2 regions of the Bacillus inaquosorum genome follow, and region 1 is predicted to be linked to the other one. Evidence: a T-box and tRNA genes for the amino acid it is inferred to sense, from the RefSeq annotation. Region 1 holds a T-box; the other holds one or more tRNA genes.
The links. The T-box of region 1 lies ahead of valS (valine--tRNA ligase). A T-box ahead of a tRNA ligase gene usually reads a tRNA of that ligase, here a tRNA-Val.

Region 1 (8,047 bases):
TGGAGGAGGAAGAACAAGAGGAAGAAAGCTTTGAAATTGAAGTGAGAAAAATACCTCCGGCTGAAGAGCCTGAGGAAGAAACACCTTTTCAATCCTTCCAGCTGCCTGAAACATCTGAGACTGAAAGGAAGGAAGCGGATGCTGTTCCTAGGGTTACTCCTGCTGCTGAAACGAAGGAATCTCAAACAAAAGAAAGTAATAATTCTCTTTATTTAACAAAACTCTTTACGAGAGAAGAGGATGAGTTTTCGAGAATGAAAATATGCATTGTTCAGCAGGAAGACACGATCGAACGTTTATGCGAACGGTATGAAATCACCTCCCAGCAGCTGATCAGGATGAATTCCTTAGCCTTGGATGATGAATTGAAAGCAGGCCAGATCCTTTATATTCCTCAATATAACAACAGCCATGCGTAAGCCGTAAGCGATCGGAAAATGTGGTGAATGGAATGGAAGAAACCCAATCGGTTCTTCAGGAATACGGACTGACTGCTCAATTTATTGAGCCTGTCAGTCCTCTTGTATGGAAAGTGTATACAGACTACGGCGTATTCGCCCTGAAAAAATTGAAATCGGTTCGCAGCAAACAGTTTACAGATCATATGGTGGCGATTGAGGAAAAAGGTTTTCGTTCATTTGTTCCCGTTTACAGAACAAATAGCGGTGAGTTTTTCTCAGCGGGCGTACAATCAGGAGATTCCTATTATTTAATGCCTTGGCTCCAATTTGACCAAGAGGAAGAACGGGATCAGAAACATGCTTATTTATTTAGAGAAGCAGCCCGTCTTCACGAGAGAACTGCACAGGAAATGAAGGTCAGCCGTAATGATATTGAACGTTATTACGGACAAACGAAAAAAAAGTGGGAAAATGATAAAATTTTCTATGAACAGTTTGTGGACAGAGCGGAGAAGGAATGGTACCTTTCCCCTTTTGAACTCCAAGCCGTAACCTATTTTTCAGAAACCATTTCCGCGGTGAACTTTGCACTGGAGCGGTTGGAGGACTGGTATGAGTCGGCAAAAGAAAAGGGCATCTCAAGGGTTGTGATGAACCACGGCAGCCTATCTATACACCATTTTCTGTATAATGACGCCGGGACCGGGTATTTCACAAACTTCGAAAGAGCGTCTGCCGGCCCGCCGCAAAACGACTTGCTCGGCTTTTATACAAAAATGTTCAGAGGCTTTCCAAAAGCTTGTCCGGAATGTGTTGAATGGTTTTATGCATACACGAAATCATTCCCTTTGCGTGAAGCCGAAGTCAGTCTTTTTCTCAGCTATATGGCATATCCGGCAGCCATGTACAAGGTGCTGAACCGTTATCAAACCGGGAAAAGACAGCATGAAAAAGATGAATGTGCGCATTTATTAAAGGCTTACTGGCAAATGAAAAATATAGAGCCGTTTGTGATGAAAATTCATCAGATTGAACAAGAGAAAAAATTTCAGGCTGAAAACGAGTCCACGTCTTAATGGCGCGGACTTGTTTGTTTATATCCATTCTAAATGAAGAGCGCAAGCTAAAAAGATTAGGATTGCGAGCAGCAAAACATCAAAGGTTGTCGGAAAGAAAATAGTTCTGATCCCTTGAAAAATTGTAATGGGGATAATCACTTGCGCGGATACAAGCCGAATTTGCCTGACCCACGGCGGCAGTGAATAAGAGCTGAATCGTTTCTTCACGGTGCATCCTCCTCTACGCATTTACAAGCATCATATGTAAACTTGGGCAATAGGTGCCTGCCCATTTGTATAGAAAGCGGTGTTTTTGGAAAAGATGATTGACGAATCAAAAACACTTTTACTATAATAAAGAACATAAATAATGTATATAATGAGCTGATAAATACACCTGCTTAGAACGGGAAGAGTACAAAAAAGGCGCATGCAGAGAGAGAAGCCGTTTGCTGAAAGGCTTCTTATGTTGTCTGATTGGAAGGTCGCCCGGGAGCATAATTTCTTGAAAGAAGAGTAGAGAAATTCGGGAAACACCCGTTATCCGTTATAAGTGCATGAACTGATAGAGTTCATGAAAAAAGGTGGTACCGCGAAAGAGCTTTTCGTCCTTTTATAGGGATGAAAAGCTCTTTTTTCGTTCTCAGCCATTTTTAAACATGCTGGAGGGTTATCATGGAAACAAATGAACAAACAATGCCGACGAAATACGATCCGGCAGCGGTTGAAAAAGACAGATATGATTTTTGGCTAAAAGGCAAATTTTTTGAAGCGGGCAGTGACCAGACAAAAGAGCCATATGCTGTTGTCATTCCGCCGCCAAACGTAACAGGAAGACTTCACCTTGGCCACGCGTGGGACACAACGCTGCAAGACATTGTAACAAGAATGAAACGCATGCAGGGCTATGATGTGCTGTGGCTTCCGGGTATGGACCACGCCGGCATCGCGACACAGGCTAAAGTGGAAGCGAAACTTCGTGAAGAAGGCAAATCCCGCTACGATTTGGGGCGCGAGAAATTCCTCGAAGAAACATGGAAGTGGAAGGAAGAGTACGCTGACTTTATTCGCAGCCAGTGGGCCAAATTAGGGCTTGGCCTTGATTATTCCCGTGAACGCTTTACGCTGGATGAAGGCTTAAGCAAAGCAGTTCGCGAAGTTTTCGTTAAGCTTTATGAAAAAGGCCTGATCTACAGAGGCGAATATATTATTAACTGGGACCCTGCAACAAAAACAGCTCTATCCGACATTGAGGTTATTTACAAAGATGTTCAGGGCGCGTTCTATCATATGAGCTATCCGCTCACAGACGGTTCAGGCTCGATTGAAATTGCGACGACACGTCCTGAAACGATGCTCGGTGATACAGCTGTTGCCGTTCACCCTGAAGATGAGCGCTATAAGCACCTTATCGGAAAAACGGTAATCCTGCCGATTACAAATCGTGAAATTCCGATTGTCGGTGATGACTATGTAGATATGGAATTTGGTTCAGGTGCAGTGAAAATTACGCCTGCTCATGATCCGAACGACTTCGAGCTTGGAAACCGCCACAATTTAGAAAGAATTCTTGTCATGAATGAAGACGGAACGATGAATGAAAATGCCCTGCAATATCAAGGTATGGATCGTTTTGAATGCCGCAAAAAGCTCGTGAAAGATTTACAGGATGCGGGAGTTCTCTTCAAAATCGAAGATCATATGCACTCTGTCGGCCATAGTGAACGAAGCGGGGCTGTTGTGGAGCCTTATCTTTCAACACAATGGTTTGTGCGCATGCAGCCGCTTGCTGATGCAGCGATTGAGCTGCAAAAGAAAGAAGAAAAAGTTAACTTTGTGCCTGACCGTTTCGAAAAAACGTATTTACACTGGATGGAAAACATCCGCGACTGGTGTATTTCCCGTCAGCTGTGGTGGGGCCACCGCATTCCTGCTTGGTATCATAAAGAAACAGGCGAGTTATATGTTGGGCTTGAAGCGCCTGAGGACAGCGAAAATTGGGAACAGGATACAGATGTACTGGATACATGGTTCAGTTCTGCGCTCTGGCCTTTCTCCACTATGGGCTGGCCTGATGTAACGGCTGAAGACTTTAAACGCTACTATCCGACAGATGTTCTCGTTACAGGGTACGACATCATTTTCTTCTGGGTGTCTCGCATGATTTTCCAAGCGATTGAATTTACAGAAGAGCGCCCGTTCAAAGATGTTTTAATTCATGGCTTAATCCGTGACGAGCAAGGCCGGAAAATGAGTAAATCTCTTGGCAACGGTGTCGATCCGATGGATGTCATTGACAAGTACGGAGCCGATTCTTTACGTTATTTCCTTGCGACTGGAAGCTCTCCTGGCCAGGATCTGCGCTTCAGCTATGAAAAAGTGGAATCGACTTGGAATTTTGCCAATAAAATTTGGAATGCCTCCCGTTTTGCATTAATGAACATGGATGGCATGACGTACGATGAGCTTGATCTGTCAGGCGAAAAATCAGTAGCTGACAAGTGGATTTTAACGCGATTAAATGAAACGATCGAGCATGTGACCCAGCTTGCTGATCGATATGAATTTGGTGAAGTCGGGCGCCATTTATATAACTTTATTTGGGACGATTTCTGTGATTGGTATATTGAAATGGCGAAGCTTCCGCTTTACGGAGAGGACGAAGCGGCTAAGAAAACAACCCGTTCTATCCTTGCTTACGTACTGGATCAAACGATGCGCCTCCTCCATCCGTTTATGCCATTCTTAACGGAAGAAATTTGGCAGCACCTTCCTCACCAAGGGGAATCGATTACAGTAAGTCAATGGCCTGTTGTAGTGCCGGAACATACTGATACTGAAGCGGCAGCTGACATGAAGCTTCTTGTTGAGCTGATCCGTTCTGTACGTAATATCCGCAGTGAAGTCAATACGCCAATGAGCAAGCAGGTTGAACTGTATATTAAAACAAGCACAGACGAAATAGCAGCCCGCCTCGAGGCGAACCGTTCATACGTTGAACGCTTTACGAATCCGAGCGTACTTAAAATCGGCACTGATATCGAAGCTGTTGATAAAGCGATGACGGCTGTTGTCTCAGGAGCAGAGGTTATTCTTCCGCTAGAAGGCTTAATTAATATTGATGAAGAAATTGCCCGTCTGCAAAAAGAATTCGATAAGTTGACGAAAGAAGTCGAGCGTGTCCAAAAGAAACTTGGTAATGAAGGATTTATGAAAAAAGCGCCTGCGCACGTAATTGATGAAGAACGTGAAAAAGAAAAAGATTATGTGGCAAAGCGTGACGCTGTTCAAAAACGAATGGCTGAGCTGAAGGGCTAATGAAAAGCCGGGGCGGTTTCTATAGAAACCGCCTTGACTTATAAAAGAGGGGATTATCATTGTTTACTGCATATGAAGAAGCGCGCAGCTGGATTCACGGGCGGCTGAAATTCGGAGTGAAGCCCGGACTCGGCCGAATGAAGCAGCTGATGGCGCGGTTAGGCCATCCTGAAAAAAAAATCCGCGCGTTCCACGTAGCAGGAACAAACGGCAAAGGATCAACCGTCGCTTTTATCCGTTCTATGCTGCAAGAAGCCGGATATTCGGTTGGAACGTTTACGTCACCTTATATCATTACGTTTAATGAACGGATCAGCGTAAACGGGACACCGATTTCAGATGAGGAATGGACAACACTCGTTAATCAGATTAAACCGCACGTTGAAGCATTAGATCAAACGGACTACGGCCAGCCGACAGAATTTGAAATTATGACGGCTTGTGCATTTTTATATTTTGCTGAGTTTCATAAGGTCGACTTTGTTATTTTTGAAACAGGTTTGGGCGGTAGATTCGACTCTACCAATGTGGTTGAACCGCTTTTAACTATGATCACAAGCATTGGACACGACCATATGAACGTTTTGGGAAACACCATTGAAGAAATTGCTGGGGAAAAGGCCGGAATTATTAAAGAAGGTATTCCTATCGTTACAGCTGTTATTCAGCCGGAAGCCCTACAGGTCATTCGTCATGAAGCTGAACGACATGCTGCGCCGTTCCAGTCATTACATGATACATGTGTTATTTTCAATGAAGAGGCTCTGCCTGCCGGAGAACAGTTTTCATTCAAAACGGGCGAGAAGTGTTATGAAGATGTTCGAACATCTCTGATCGGCACCCATCAAAGACAAAATGCGGCTTTGTCCATTTTGGCTGCGGAGTGGCTCAATAGGGAGGATATTGCCCATATCAGTGATGAAGCGCTAAGAAGCGGGCTGGTAAAGGCTGCTTGGCCGGGACGGTTAGAGCTTGTTCAAGAACATCCGCCCGTATACTTAGACGGTGCGCATAACGAAGAAGGCGTTGAAAAGCTGGTGGAAACGATGAAGCAGCGTTTCCCTGACTCCCGCATTTCTGTGGTATTTAGCGCGTTAAAGGACAAACCGTATCACAATATGATTAAGAGATTGGAAACCATAGCGCATGCGATCCATTTTGCTTCTTTTGATTTCCCGCGTGCTTCTCTTGCAAAAGATCTCTATGATGCAAGTGAAATCAGCAATAAAAGCTGGAATGAGGACCCGGACAATGTGATTGAATTCATAGAAAGCAAAAAGGGCTCAAATGAAATTGTGCTCATTACCGGATCACTTTATTTTATTTCTGAAATCCGCAAAAGATTGCAATAAAGGCATCCACCCGGCAGTATCGAAAATGAGATTCTGCCGGGGTTTTTTATGTGTAAAATTGAATATTCCCGATTAGAGTTCAGGCCGCTCACTCTGCTACAATCCATACCAGAATCTACAGTGAGTAAAGGTGTGTTGTCTATGCTTCCCATTCTCTTTATCCTCGGGTTTATCCTTGGTTCATTTTATTATACGGCCGGGTGCCGTATCCCCTTACATATATCCTTTATCACGCCCCGTTCGGCATGCTCGTTTTGCCGGCGGACTTTAACCCCGGCAGAATTAATCCCCATCCTGTCATTCCTTTTCCAAAAAGGCAAATGTAAAAGCTGCGGGCACAGAATTTCTTTTATGTATCCTGTGGCAGAGCTTGTGACAGCGTGTTTATTTGCGGCAGCAGGAATACGCTTTGGCCCGTCTCCGGAACTGTTTCCCGCTCTCGTGTTTATCTCTCTTCTCATCATCGTTGCAGTGACAGATATTCATTTTATGCTGATACCAAATCGGATATTAATTTTCTTTGTTCCCGTTCTAGCCGCTGCAAGATTGATTTCTCCGCTTGATTCCTGGTATGCCGGCCTGTTAGGTGCGGCCGCCGGATTTCTATTCCTGGCCTTAATTGCCGCAATCACCCATGGGGGAATAGGGGGAGGAGATATTAAATTATTTGCGGTGATTGGCTTTGTACTTGGTGTGAAAATGCTGGCAGCTGCCTTTTTCTTTTCTGTTTTGATAGGTGCATTGTATGGAGCGGCAGCTGTCCTGACTGGAAGACACGCCAAAAGACAGCCGCTTCCCTTTGCCCCCGCAATTGCTGCAGGGAGCATTTTAGCTTATTTATACGGTGACTCTATCATATCTTTTTATATCAAAATGGCATTGGGCTGACTGCTGAAAAATTTGACGAACGTTTTTTGGACAAGACGACAAAAGTCTTGTTCTTTTTTTTTTCGCCTGTGCTAAAGTGTGTAGCATGAAAAGCCGACAAGAACGGTCAAGCAAATGAAGGGAGGAAGCGGAATTGAAAAAAAGAAAGAATAAAAAAAACAGTAAAGCCGCAGAAAAAGCCCTCAAGGTGACGATTAATGGAAAAGAAGAGACGGTTTACGAACAGGAGACGCCTGAGACTGAGACGGAAAAAAGCATGACATTTTCAAATTGGGAGGAAAAGAGAAAGGCAGAGCAAGAGGTTGCGGCATCCCATGAACATCCTGATGAAGATGAATTTAACTGGGATTCCGAGGAGGACAAGGTGTTTAAAGAGGATCCAAAAGTCGTTCCGTCCTATCAAAAGAAAAAAACAAAGCTGTATTCAAAAGGAAAGGCCGGGGCGGCCAAGCCGGTAAAAAAAGTGGCGGCGACGATTGCCTTTGCGGCCGTCATAGGCACTGGATTAGGGTTATTCGCGTTAAACATCTCGGGCAATAAAGAAGCGTCGGCACCGGCTTCTCTAGATGATTCTCTAGGAAGCCAAACAGCAAAAGCCGGAGATACATCTGCTGAAAAACAAAGCTCAGGCGCAGAAAAACAAGCGGCACAAACTGAAGGTACATATAAAACGTACGCTGTACAAGCCGGAAAATTCTCAAATGAAAAGGGTGCCGAAACGTTAACTGAACAACTGACCGCAAAAGGCTACTCCGCCGTGTCACTGTCAAAGGATGACGGGTATACGTACGTCATCGCAGGCTTAGCCGGTGATAAGGACGTGTCACAGCAGTTAGGACAGCTTTTGATCGACAGCGATTTTGAAGCTTGGGGAGGCAAGGAGCTTTCCTTATCAATAGAGTCAGATATGACAGATTCGTTCAAGGAAACAGCGGAGCTTGCAGCAAAGGCGATTCTTGGTGAAGACATTACAAAAGCGAGTGTAGAGAAAATAGAAAAGTCGCTTGGTAAAACAGAAGCGTCTGAAGGA
Region 2 (8,047 bases), 1.6 Mb from region 1:
CGGTGCCGAGGATGATTTGTAAGGTTTCAGCTTCAACGACTCCTAATACGCCGTCCAGGTCTCTTAAGGCCTGAATATCTGTTTTGTTTTCATCGTAAGGCGTAATACGCAGGCGTGTCATGCAATGAGTATATGAGGAAATATTGGATTTTCCTCCGCATAGCTCAAGGATTTTCTTTGCGAGATGATTGTAGTTATTTTCTTTGCTCATCAAAACCCCTCCTCTTCAAGATGTCTTATTTTTTTCTCATAGATTGTATGGCTGCTCTCGTTTTATCGATATAGCCGGTTGTTTCTTCATACTGCTCAGCGGCCATGCCTAAAAACAAAACATCAATCATAAAAAGCTGAGCGAGGCGGGAGGAAGTGGCTGCACTTCGAATCAGGGCTTCGTTGGAATGTGCTGTGTACAACGGGACATCAGCCAGCGCAGAGACGGATGTCTGACTGAATTGTGTGAGGCTGATCGTTGTGATGCCTTTTTCCTTAGCCATGGTGAGCAGTTCAATGATTTCCTGCGTCTCTCCCGAAAACGAAATGGCGAATACGATGTCATCCTTATCTGCATTTGCAATTAAAGATGCCACAAGGTGAGTGTCTGAGAACGCGGTAGCTTGTTTATGAATGCGAAGCCATTTTTGCTGGGCGTCCTTGGCGACAATGCCGGAAGCCCCGACGCCGATAAAATGCACAGTGTGAGCTTTGAGAAGCAGAGAAACCGCTCGTTCCAGCTCTTTGTAGTCCATCAGGTCTGAAGTATCCTGAATGGCCTGAATGGCATTGCCGGCTGTCTTTTCAGAAATGGAGTGCAGCGGTTCGTGGGGAGCAATGTCCCGGTAGCCCTGTAAAGTAGGCTTTGCCAGATCCCCTGCTACTCTCATTTTTAAATCTTGAAATCCCTTTAATCCGAGTGATTTGCAGAGCCTGATGACGGCAGCGTCACTTGAATTGGCTAAGGCACTGATTTCACTAACAGTGCTTTCGATTGCTTTGTGGGGATGAGTTAGGATGTAATCTGCAAGTTTACGCTCGGATGGAGGGAGCTTGTGCTTCATTGATTGGATGATGGCTAAACCGCCTGCTGCCATTCTTGGTCTCTCCTTATCATGAATGGTAATTTTCGATTGCTTTGTCTATAAAACCGTTTGCTTCATTAAGCAATGTCTTAGCTTGTTCCTGATCTGTACGTGTTTTGAGCATGACGATTGCCGTTTTGACGTGATGATCGGCTTGTTCCAGTGTATTTCTGGCTGTGTCGTATGAAGCGTTTGTGAGGCTTTGGATGATGCTGATGGCACGTTCTTTTAGTTTTTTGTTGCTGACGTTGACGTCCACCATCAAGTTTTCGTAAACCTTGCCGATTTTGACCATTACTGCGGTGGATATCATGTTTAGAATCATTTTATGAGCGGTTGCGGCTTTCATACGTGTTGATCCTGTAATGGCCTCAGGTCCGACGACAACCTCAATGCTGTGATCCGCATCCTTGCTGATGGCGGAATTTTCATTACAGGTAAGGGCGATGGTGTGTGCTCCGACTTTGCGGGCGTATGTTAGGGCGCCTGAGGCATAGGGTGTGCGCCCGCTTGCTGCGATGGCAATGACGGTGTCGTTTGAAGTGAGTTGTATGTTTTTTAAATCCTCAGCTCCTGCTTCTTCACTGTCTTCAATGCCCTCTGCTGCCTGCAAAAATGCTTTGGGGCCTCCAGCCATGATTCCGATGACCTGATCTGGGCTTACGCTGTAGGTGGGAGGACATTCAACAGCATCCATGACACCGAGTCTGCCGCTTGTGCCGGCGCCTGTGTATATGAGGCGGCCTCCATTTTGAAACGAGTCGTACGCGCAGTCTACAGCTGTTTTAATATCGGGGAGAACCTGCTGAACGGCGGCAGCAACTTTCAAATCTTCGTTATTAATCATTTTGAGGATGCCGAGCGTGTTTGCTTTGTGGATTTCCGCTGTTTGGCTATTACGTGATTCCGTTGTAAGACGGTGAAGGTTTAATGGTTCTGACATGAGGATGCCCCCCTGTTTAAAAATAATATATCTTATTATTCAGTATATTCATTTCTGTCATGATATTTCAACTATGTTTTTGTATTTTTAAAATTTTATTTCATGCAAGACTATAAGAAATAATGAAGAATCAGCTGTTCCCCGAGCGGCCCGATTCTTCGCCGTCCTTTATCAAGGAACCCGCTTTTCATATAAAGGTGCTTTGCTCGTGTGTTCAGGTGATTGACGGCCAAGATGATTTCATCGCACCATGGAAAATAACCGCTCACAAAAGAGGGAAGCTGAAGCATTGCTTTTTTGGCATAGCCTTTCCCGTGATGCATAGCATTTAAAGACAGGGAACTGAGCAGTAAAGCAAATGGATTGTTAGAATAGGGTGCAAGCGTTTCTTTTGATGTATGTAAAATGAAAAAACCGACTGGCAGATCGTCTTTTAAGATGACAACTGGATATCGGTCCTGTATGCCCAGGGCCTGAGTCAGCACCTCTTTGGGGAGAGAGGTAAAGCGTTTGTCATCGTTATTTAGCGTGAATGATTGAAGCTCCGGCAAATGTTCAGGCTTATAGAAGGATAAAGAAATGTCTTGAGTCATGTGGTGGCCTCCTTACAATATGTCGTCTAGCTGGTTTTCTGAAATGACGCGGTAGCCCGCTTGTTTTAGCAGTGCGGCAGTCACTCCGCTGCCGGCGATTTTTTTGCCAGAGAATGTGCCGTTATAGATAAAACTGCTTCCGCACGATGGACTGTTTTCTTTTAATATGACGGCAGAGGCATTGATTTCTTTTGCGTAAGCTAATGTTTTAGCGGCGCCTTCCATATATAATTCTGTTACATCTTCTCCTGAAGCTGTCACGATTTTCGCGGTTCCATTGAGAACATCCTCGCCTTTGCCTCCGATGATCTCTGCAGGTTCGCGGGGAGTTGAGAAGCCGCCGAGAAGCTCGGGGCATGCCATAACTGCTTTATTTTCTTCGACGAGTTTTCTGATTTTCTCCGATGCGGCATGAGAGCCGTTGTATCTGCATTCAATGCCGCCAAGGCAAGAACTGACTAGAATCATATTGGTTTCTCCTCTCTTGATTTGTTTGTCTCTATCATAAAAGAAATGATAAATGTTGGGAGGCTTTTTCAGTTAAAAAAGGAGTTAAAAAGTTTGAAAATAAAAAATTTAATTTTCCTCTTTACAAACAGGGGGTAACCTGTATATAATAACTTTTGTCAGCTCGACGAGAACACAAACGGCCCGTTGGTCAAGCGGTTAAGACACCGCCCTTTCACGGCGGTAACACGGGTTCGAATCCCGTACGGGTCACCATTTGGAGGATTAGCTCAGCTGGGAGAGCATCTGCCTTACAAGCAGAGGGTCGGCGGTTCGAGCCCGTCATCCTCCACCATCTTGCCGGTGTAGCTCAATTGGTAGAGCAACTGACTTGTAATCAGTAGGTTGGGGGTTCAAGTCCTCTTGCCGGCACTCTTTTCTTACATCTATATGGAGGGGTAGCGAAGTGGCTAAACGCGGCGGACTGTAAATCCGCTCCCTCAGGGTTCGGCAGTTCGAATCTGCCCCCCTCCACCATTATTGGGCTATAGCCAAGCGGTAAGGCAACGGACTTTGACTCCGTCATGCGTTGGTTCGAATCCAGCTAGCCCAGTCACAGACACCTTTGACCAAAAGGTGTCTTTTTTTCTTTTTAAAATCATTCCAATTTCTAACTGTTCAGTCTGTATAGTAATTTTAAAAATATGTTAAGGTAGTTTATTCACGAATTACCATCTACACCCTGCCAAAAATTTGATAAACTTATTTTATAAAAAAGTTGAAACCTTTTGAAACGAAGCTCGTATACATACAGACCGGTGAAGGCAGAGGTTAGATAAATATGGAAATGATGATTAAAAAGAGAATTAAGCAAGTCAAAAAAGGCGACCAAAATGCATTTGCGGACATCGTAGATATTTACAAGGATAAAATTTATCAGCTTTGCTACCGTATGCTTGGCAATGTGCATGAGGCGGAGGATATTGCACAGGAGGCTTTCATCAGAGCGTACGTTAATATCGACAGTTTTGATATTAACCGGAAATTTTCAACTTGGCTTTATCGAATCGCGACCAATTTGACCATTGACCGCATTCGCAAAAAGAAGCCTGATTATTACCTCGATGCAGAGGTGGCTGGTACGGAAGGCTTGACCATGTATTCACAAATCGCCGCAGATGGGGTTTTGCCTGAAGATGCAGTAGTGTCGCTGGAGCTCTCAAGCACGATTCAGCAGAAGATTTTAAAGCTTCCTGACAAATACAGAACAGTCATCGTATTAAAGTATATTGACGAACTCAGATTAATTGAAATCGGCGAGATTCTGAACATTCCTGTGGGGACTGTAAAAACGCGGATTCACAGAGGCAGAGAGGCTCTCAGAAAACAATTAAGGGATCTTTAAGTGGGGTGATGAAATGAGCTGTCCTGAACAAATTGTGCAGCTTATGCATATGCATCTTGATGGAGATATCCTTCCAAAAGATGAAGACGTATTAAAGGAACATCTTGAGACATGCGAGAAATGCAGAAAGCATTTTTATGAGATGGAAAAATCCATAGCGCTCGTCCGGAGCACATCGCATGTTGAAGCCCCCGCGAATTTTACCGCTAACGTCATGGCAAAATTGCCTAAGGAGAAGAAAAGAGCTTCTGTGAAAAGATGGTTCAGATCCCATCCCGTTATCGCAGCTGCTGCGGTATTCATCATTTTGATGGGCGGAGGTTTTTTAAACAGTTGGCATAATGACCACAATTTCAGCGTGTCCAAGCAGCCGAATCTTGTGGTGCATAACAACACTGTGATCGTGCCTGAGGGTGAGACGGTCAAAGGTGATGTCACTGTTAAAAACGGCAAGCTGATTATTAAAGGAAAAATAGACGGGGATGTAACCGTCGTAAACGGCGAAAAGTATATGGCCTCTGCTGGACAAGTCACCGGTCAGATTGAAGAAATCAATCAATTATTCGACTGGACATGGTACAAAATGAAGTCTGCGGGGAAAAGTGTACTCCATGCATTAGATCCAAATGGAAAAGAGTAAAGCGCGTCAGTCGCTTTGCTCTTTTTTTACGGGCTGAGAAGGCGGGCACATTTCACTTGCTAAATCGAAATGTGGTATAATGGGCTCGCTATGTAAAGTACATATGCGTAACACGTAAAACACAAAATACGAAATGACTGAAATCTTGGAGGACGAGGAAATGGCTTTTGAGGATATCCCTTTTTTGCAGTACCTCGGCAATGCCGTTGATATTCTCCTTGTTTGGTATGTGATATATAAATTGATTATGGTGATACGCGGCACGAAAGCGGTTCAGCTGTTAAAAGGAATTGTAGTGATCGTGCTTGTTCGTATGGCCAGCCAATACTTGGGCCTCAGCACGCTTCAATGGCTGATGGACCAAGCGATAACATGGGGATTTTTAGCAATTATTATTATTTTTCAGCCTGAGCTGAGAAGAGCGCTTGAACAGCTCGGCCGCGGCCGCTTTTTTTCAAGGAGCGGTACGCCTGTAGAGGAAGCGCAGCAGAAAACGATTGAGGCAATCACAAAAGCGATCAATTATATGGCGAAACGCCGTATAGGCGCCCTGCTGACCATTGAGCGGGATACTGGAATGGGGGATTATATTGAGACCGGCATACCATTGAATGCCAAGGTCAGCTCTGAGCTGCTGATCAATATTTTTATTCCGAACACTCCGCTTCATGACGGTGCGGTGATTATGAAGAATAATGAAATTGCCGCTGCCGCTTGTTATCTGCCGCTTTCGGAGAGCCCGTTTATTTCAAAAGAACTGGGTACGCGGCACAGAGCGGCTGTCGGCATCAGCGAAGTAACGGACAGTTTGACGATTATTGTGTCTGAAGAGACCGGCGGCGTCAGTGTGGCGAAGAACGGCGACCTTCACAGAGAGCTGACGGAAGAAGCACTGAAAGAAATGCTTGAAGCCGAGTTTAAGAAAAACACCAGAGACACTTCTTCTAACCGCTGGTATTGGAGGGGCAAGAAAAATGGATAAATTCTTAAACAACCGCTGGGCTGTGAAAATCATTGCTCTGCTTTTCGCGCTCTTGCTTTATGTGGCGGTTAACAGCAATCAAGCACCGACTCCGAAAAAACCGGGTGAATCTTTCTTTCCGACATCAACAATTGATGAAGCAACACTGACCGATATACCGGTCAAAGCGTATTATGATGATGAAAATTACGTCGTGACAGGTGTCCCGCAAACGGTTAATGTCACGATAAAAGGCTCGACAAGCGCCGTGAAAAAGGCTAGGCAGACAAAGAACTTTGAAATTTATGCCGACATGGAAAATTTAAAAACCGGCACACATAAGGTCGAGCTTAAGGCCAAAAACGTGTCGGATGGGCTGACAATCTCGATCAATCCGTCTGTTACGACAGTGACCATTCAAGAACGGACGACCAAAAGCTTTCCCGTAGAAGTGGAGTACTACAATAAAAACAAGATGAAAAAAGGCTATTCTCCGGAGCAGCCGATTGTCAGTCCGAAAAATGTGCAGATTACGGGATCTAAAAATGTGATTGATAACATTTCTCTTGTGAAAGCTTCAGTGAATTTGGAAAACGCAGATGAAACGATTGAAAAGGAAGCGAAAGTAACTGTTTATGATAAAGACGGAAACGCGCTTCCTGTCGACGTGGAGCCCTCGGTCATCAAGATTACCGTTCCGGTGACAAGCCCGAGTAAAAAAGTGCCTTTTAAAATTGAACGGACAGGAAGCCTTCCTGACGGTGTCAGCATAGCGAATATTGAATCCAGCCCCAGTGAGGTAACAGTTTACGGCTCTCAGGATGTGTTGGATTCTCTTGAATTTATTGACGGCGTCAGCTTAGATTTAAGCAAAATTAACAAGGATTCCGATATCGAGGCAGACATCCCGCTTCCTGACGGCGTCAAAAAAATCTCGCCGTCAAAGGTGACTTTGCATATTGAAGTTGATAGTGAAGCGGATCAAAAATTTGAGAATGTCCCTATTAAGACTATAGGGCTGAGCAGCTCGCAAAACATTGAGTTTCTAGATCCTGAATCGCAGGCGATAGACGTGACGGCTAAAGGCTCTCCCGCTAATATAAAAAATCTGAAGAAATCTGATATTGAATTGTATGTGAATGTTTCAGATTTAGATGATGGGGAGCATAGCGTGAAGCTTGAAGTAAATGGGCCTCAGAATGTAACCTGGTCCTTGGGGCAGAAAAACGCCAAAATCAAGCTGACGTCCAAAAAAAGCAATACATCGACTAATGATAACAGTGGCAATACATCAGGAAACCAGGATGACACAGATAAACAAACGAATGATCAAGATAACAAGCAGCAAGAAGATACAACGAACACTGATAAAGACAGCAATGATCAAAAACAAGACGAAAATAAAGATCAAAACCAAGATCAGGATGAGGACGAATCCACTGCGGATTCACAATCCTCATCGGAATAAAAAAGGAGCGATTATAAAATGGGCAAGTATTTTGGAACAGACGGTGTAAGAGGTGTCGCCAATAGTGAGCTTACACCTGAGCTGGCCTTTAAAGTCGGACGTTTCGGCGGTTATGTACTGACTAAAGACAAACAACGTCCAAAAGTGCTGATAGGCCGCGATACACGGATCTCCGGCCATATGCTGGAGGGAGCCCTTGTCGCCGGACTTTTATCCATTGGCGCAGAAGTCATGCGTTTGGGTGTCATTTCTACACCTGGTGTCTCTTATTTAACAAAAGCAATGGATGCAGAGGCAGGCGTCATGATTTCTGCTTCTCACAATCCAGTGCAGGATAACGGCATCAAGTTTTTCGGGGGAGACGGATTTAAGCTTTCTGATGAACAGGAGGCTGAAATTGAGCGCCTGATGGACGAACCGGAGGATAAGCTGCCAAGACCGGTCGGAGCTGATCTTGGGCTTGTAAACGATTATTTTGAAGGCGGCCAAAAATATCTGCAATTCTTAAAACAGA

Region 2: it has a tRNA-Val gene. The T-box ahead of valS (valine--tRNA ligase) is inferred to sense a tRNA for this amino acid. The anticodon was not compared.

The regions. Positions count from the first base shown of each region.
Region 1 covers NZ_CP096592.1:2,854,596-2,862,642, reverse strand. The annotation lists gene M1M80_RS14550 (LysM peptidoglycan-binding domain-containing protein) at 1-419, shown strand, start outside; gene cotN (spore coat protein CotN) at 452-1,477, shown strand; gene M1M80_RS14540 (hypothetical protein) at 1,496-1,687, opposite strand; T-box leader at 1,853-2,075, shown strand; gene valS (valine--tRNA ligase) at 2,135-4,777, shown strand; gene M1M80_RS14530 (bifunctional folylpolyglutamate synthase/dihydrofolate synthase) at 4,837-6,129, shown strand; gene M1M80_RS14525 (prepilin peptidase) at 6,271-7,017, shown strand; gene M1M80_RS14520 (SPOR domain-containing protein) at 7,151-8,047, shown strand, end outside.
Region 2 covers NZ_CP096592.1:194,724-202,770, forward strand. The annotation lists gene M1M80_RS01080 (PTS transporter subunit EIIC) at 1-211, opposite strand, end outside; gene M1M80_RS01085 (MurR/RpiR family transcriptional regulator) at 237-1,088, opposite strand; gene murQ (N-acetylmuramic acid 6-phosphate etherase) at 1,105-2,019, opposite strand; gene M1M80_RS01095 (GNAT family N-acetyltransferase) at 2,130-2,612, opposite strand; gene M1M80_RS01100 (2-thiouracil desulfurase family protein) at 2,625-3,080, opposite strand; tRNA gene M1M80_RS01105 (tRNA-Glu) at 3,261-3,335, shown strand; tRNA gene M1M80_RS01110 (tRNA-Val) at 3,339-3,414, shown strand; tRNA gene M1M80_RS01115 (tRNA-Thr) at 3,419-3,491, shown strand; tRNA gene M1M80_RS01120 (tRNA-Tyr) at 3,512-3,596, shown strand; tRNA gene M1M80_RS01125 (tRNA-Gln) at 3,601-3,672, shown strand; gene sigW (RNA polymerase sigma factor SigW) at 3,901-4,464, shown strand; gene rsiW (anti-sigma-W factor RsiW) at 4,478-5,104, shown strand; gene cdaA (diadenylate cyclase CdaA) at 5,265-6,086, shown strand; gene cdaR (CdaA regulatory protein CdaR) at 6,079-7,533, shown strand; gene glmM (phosphoglucosamine mutase) at 7,552-8,047, shown strand, end outside.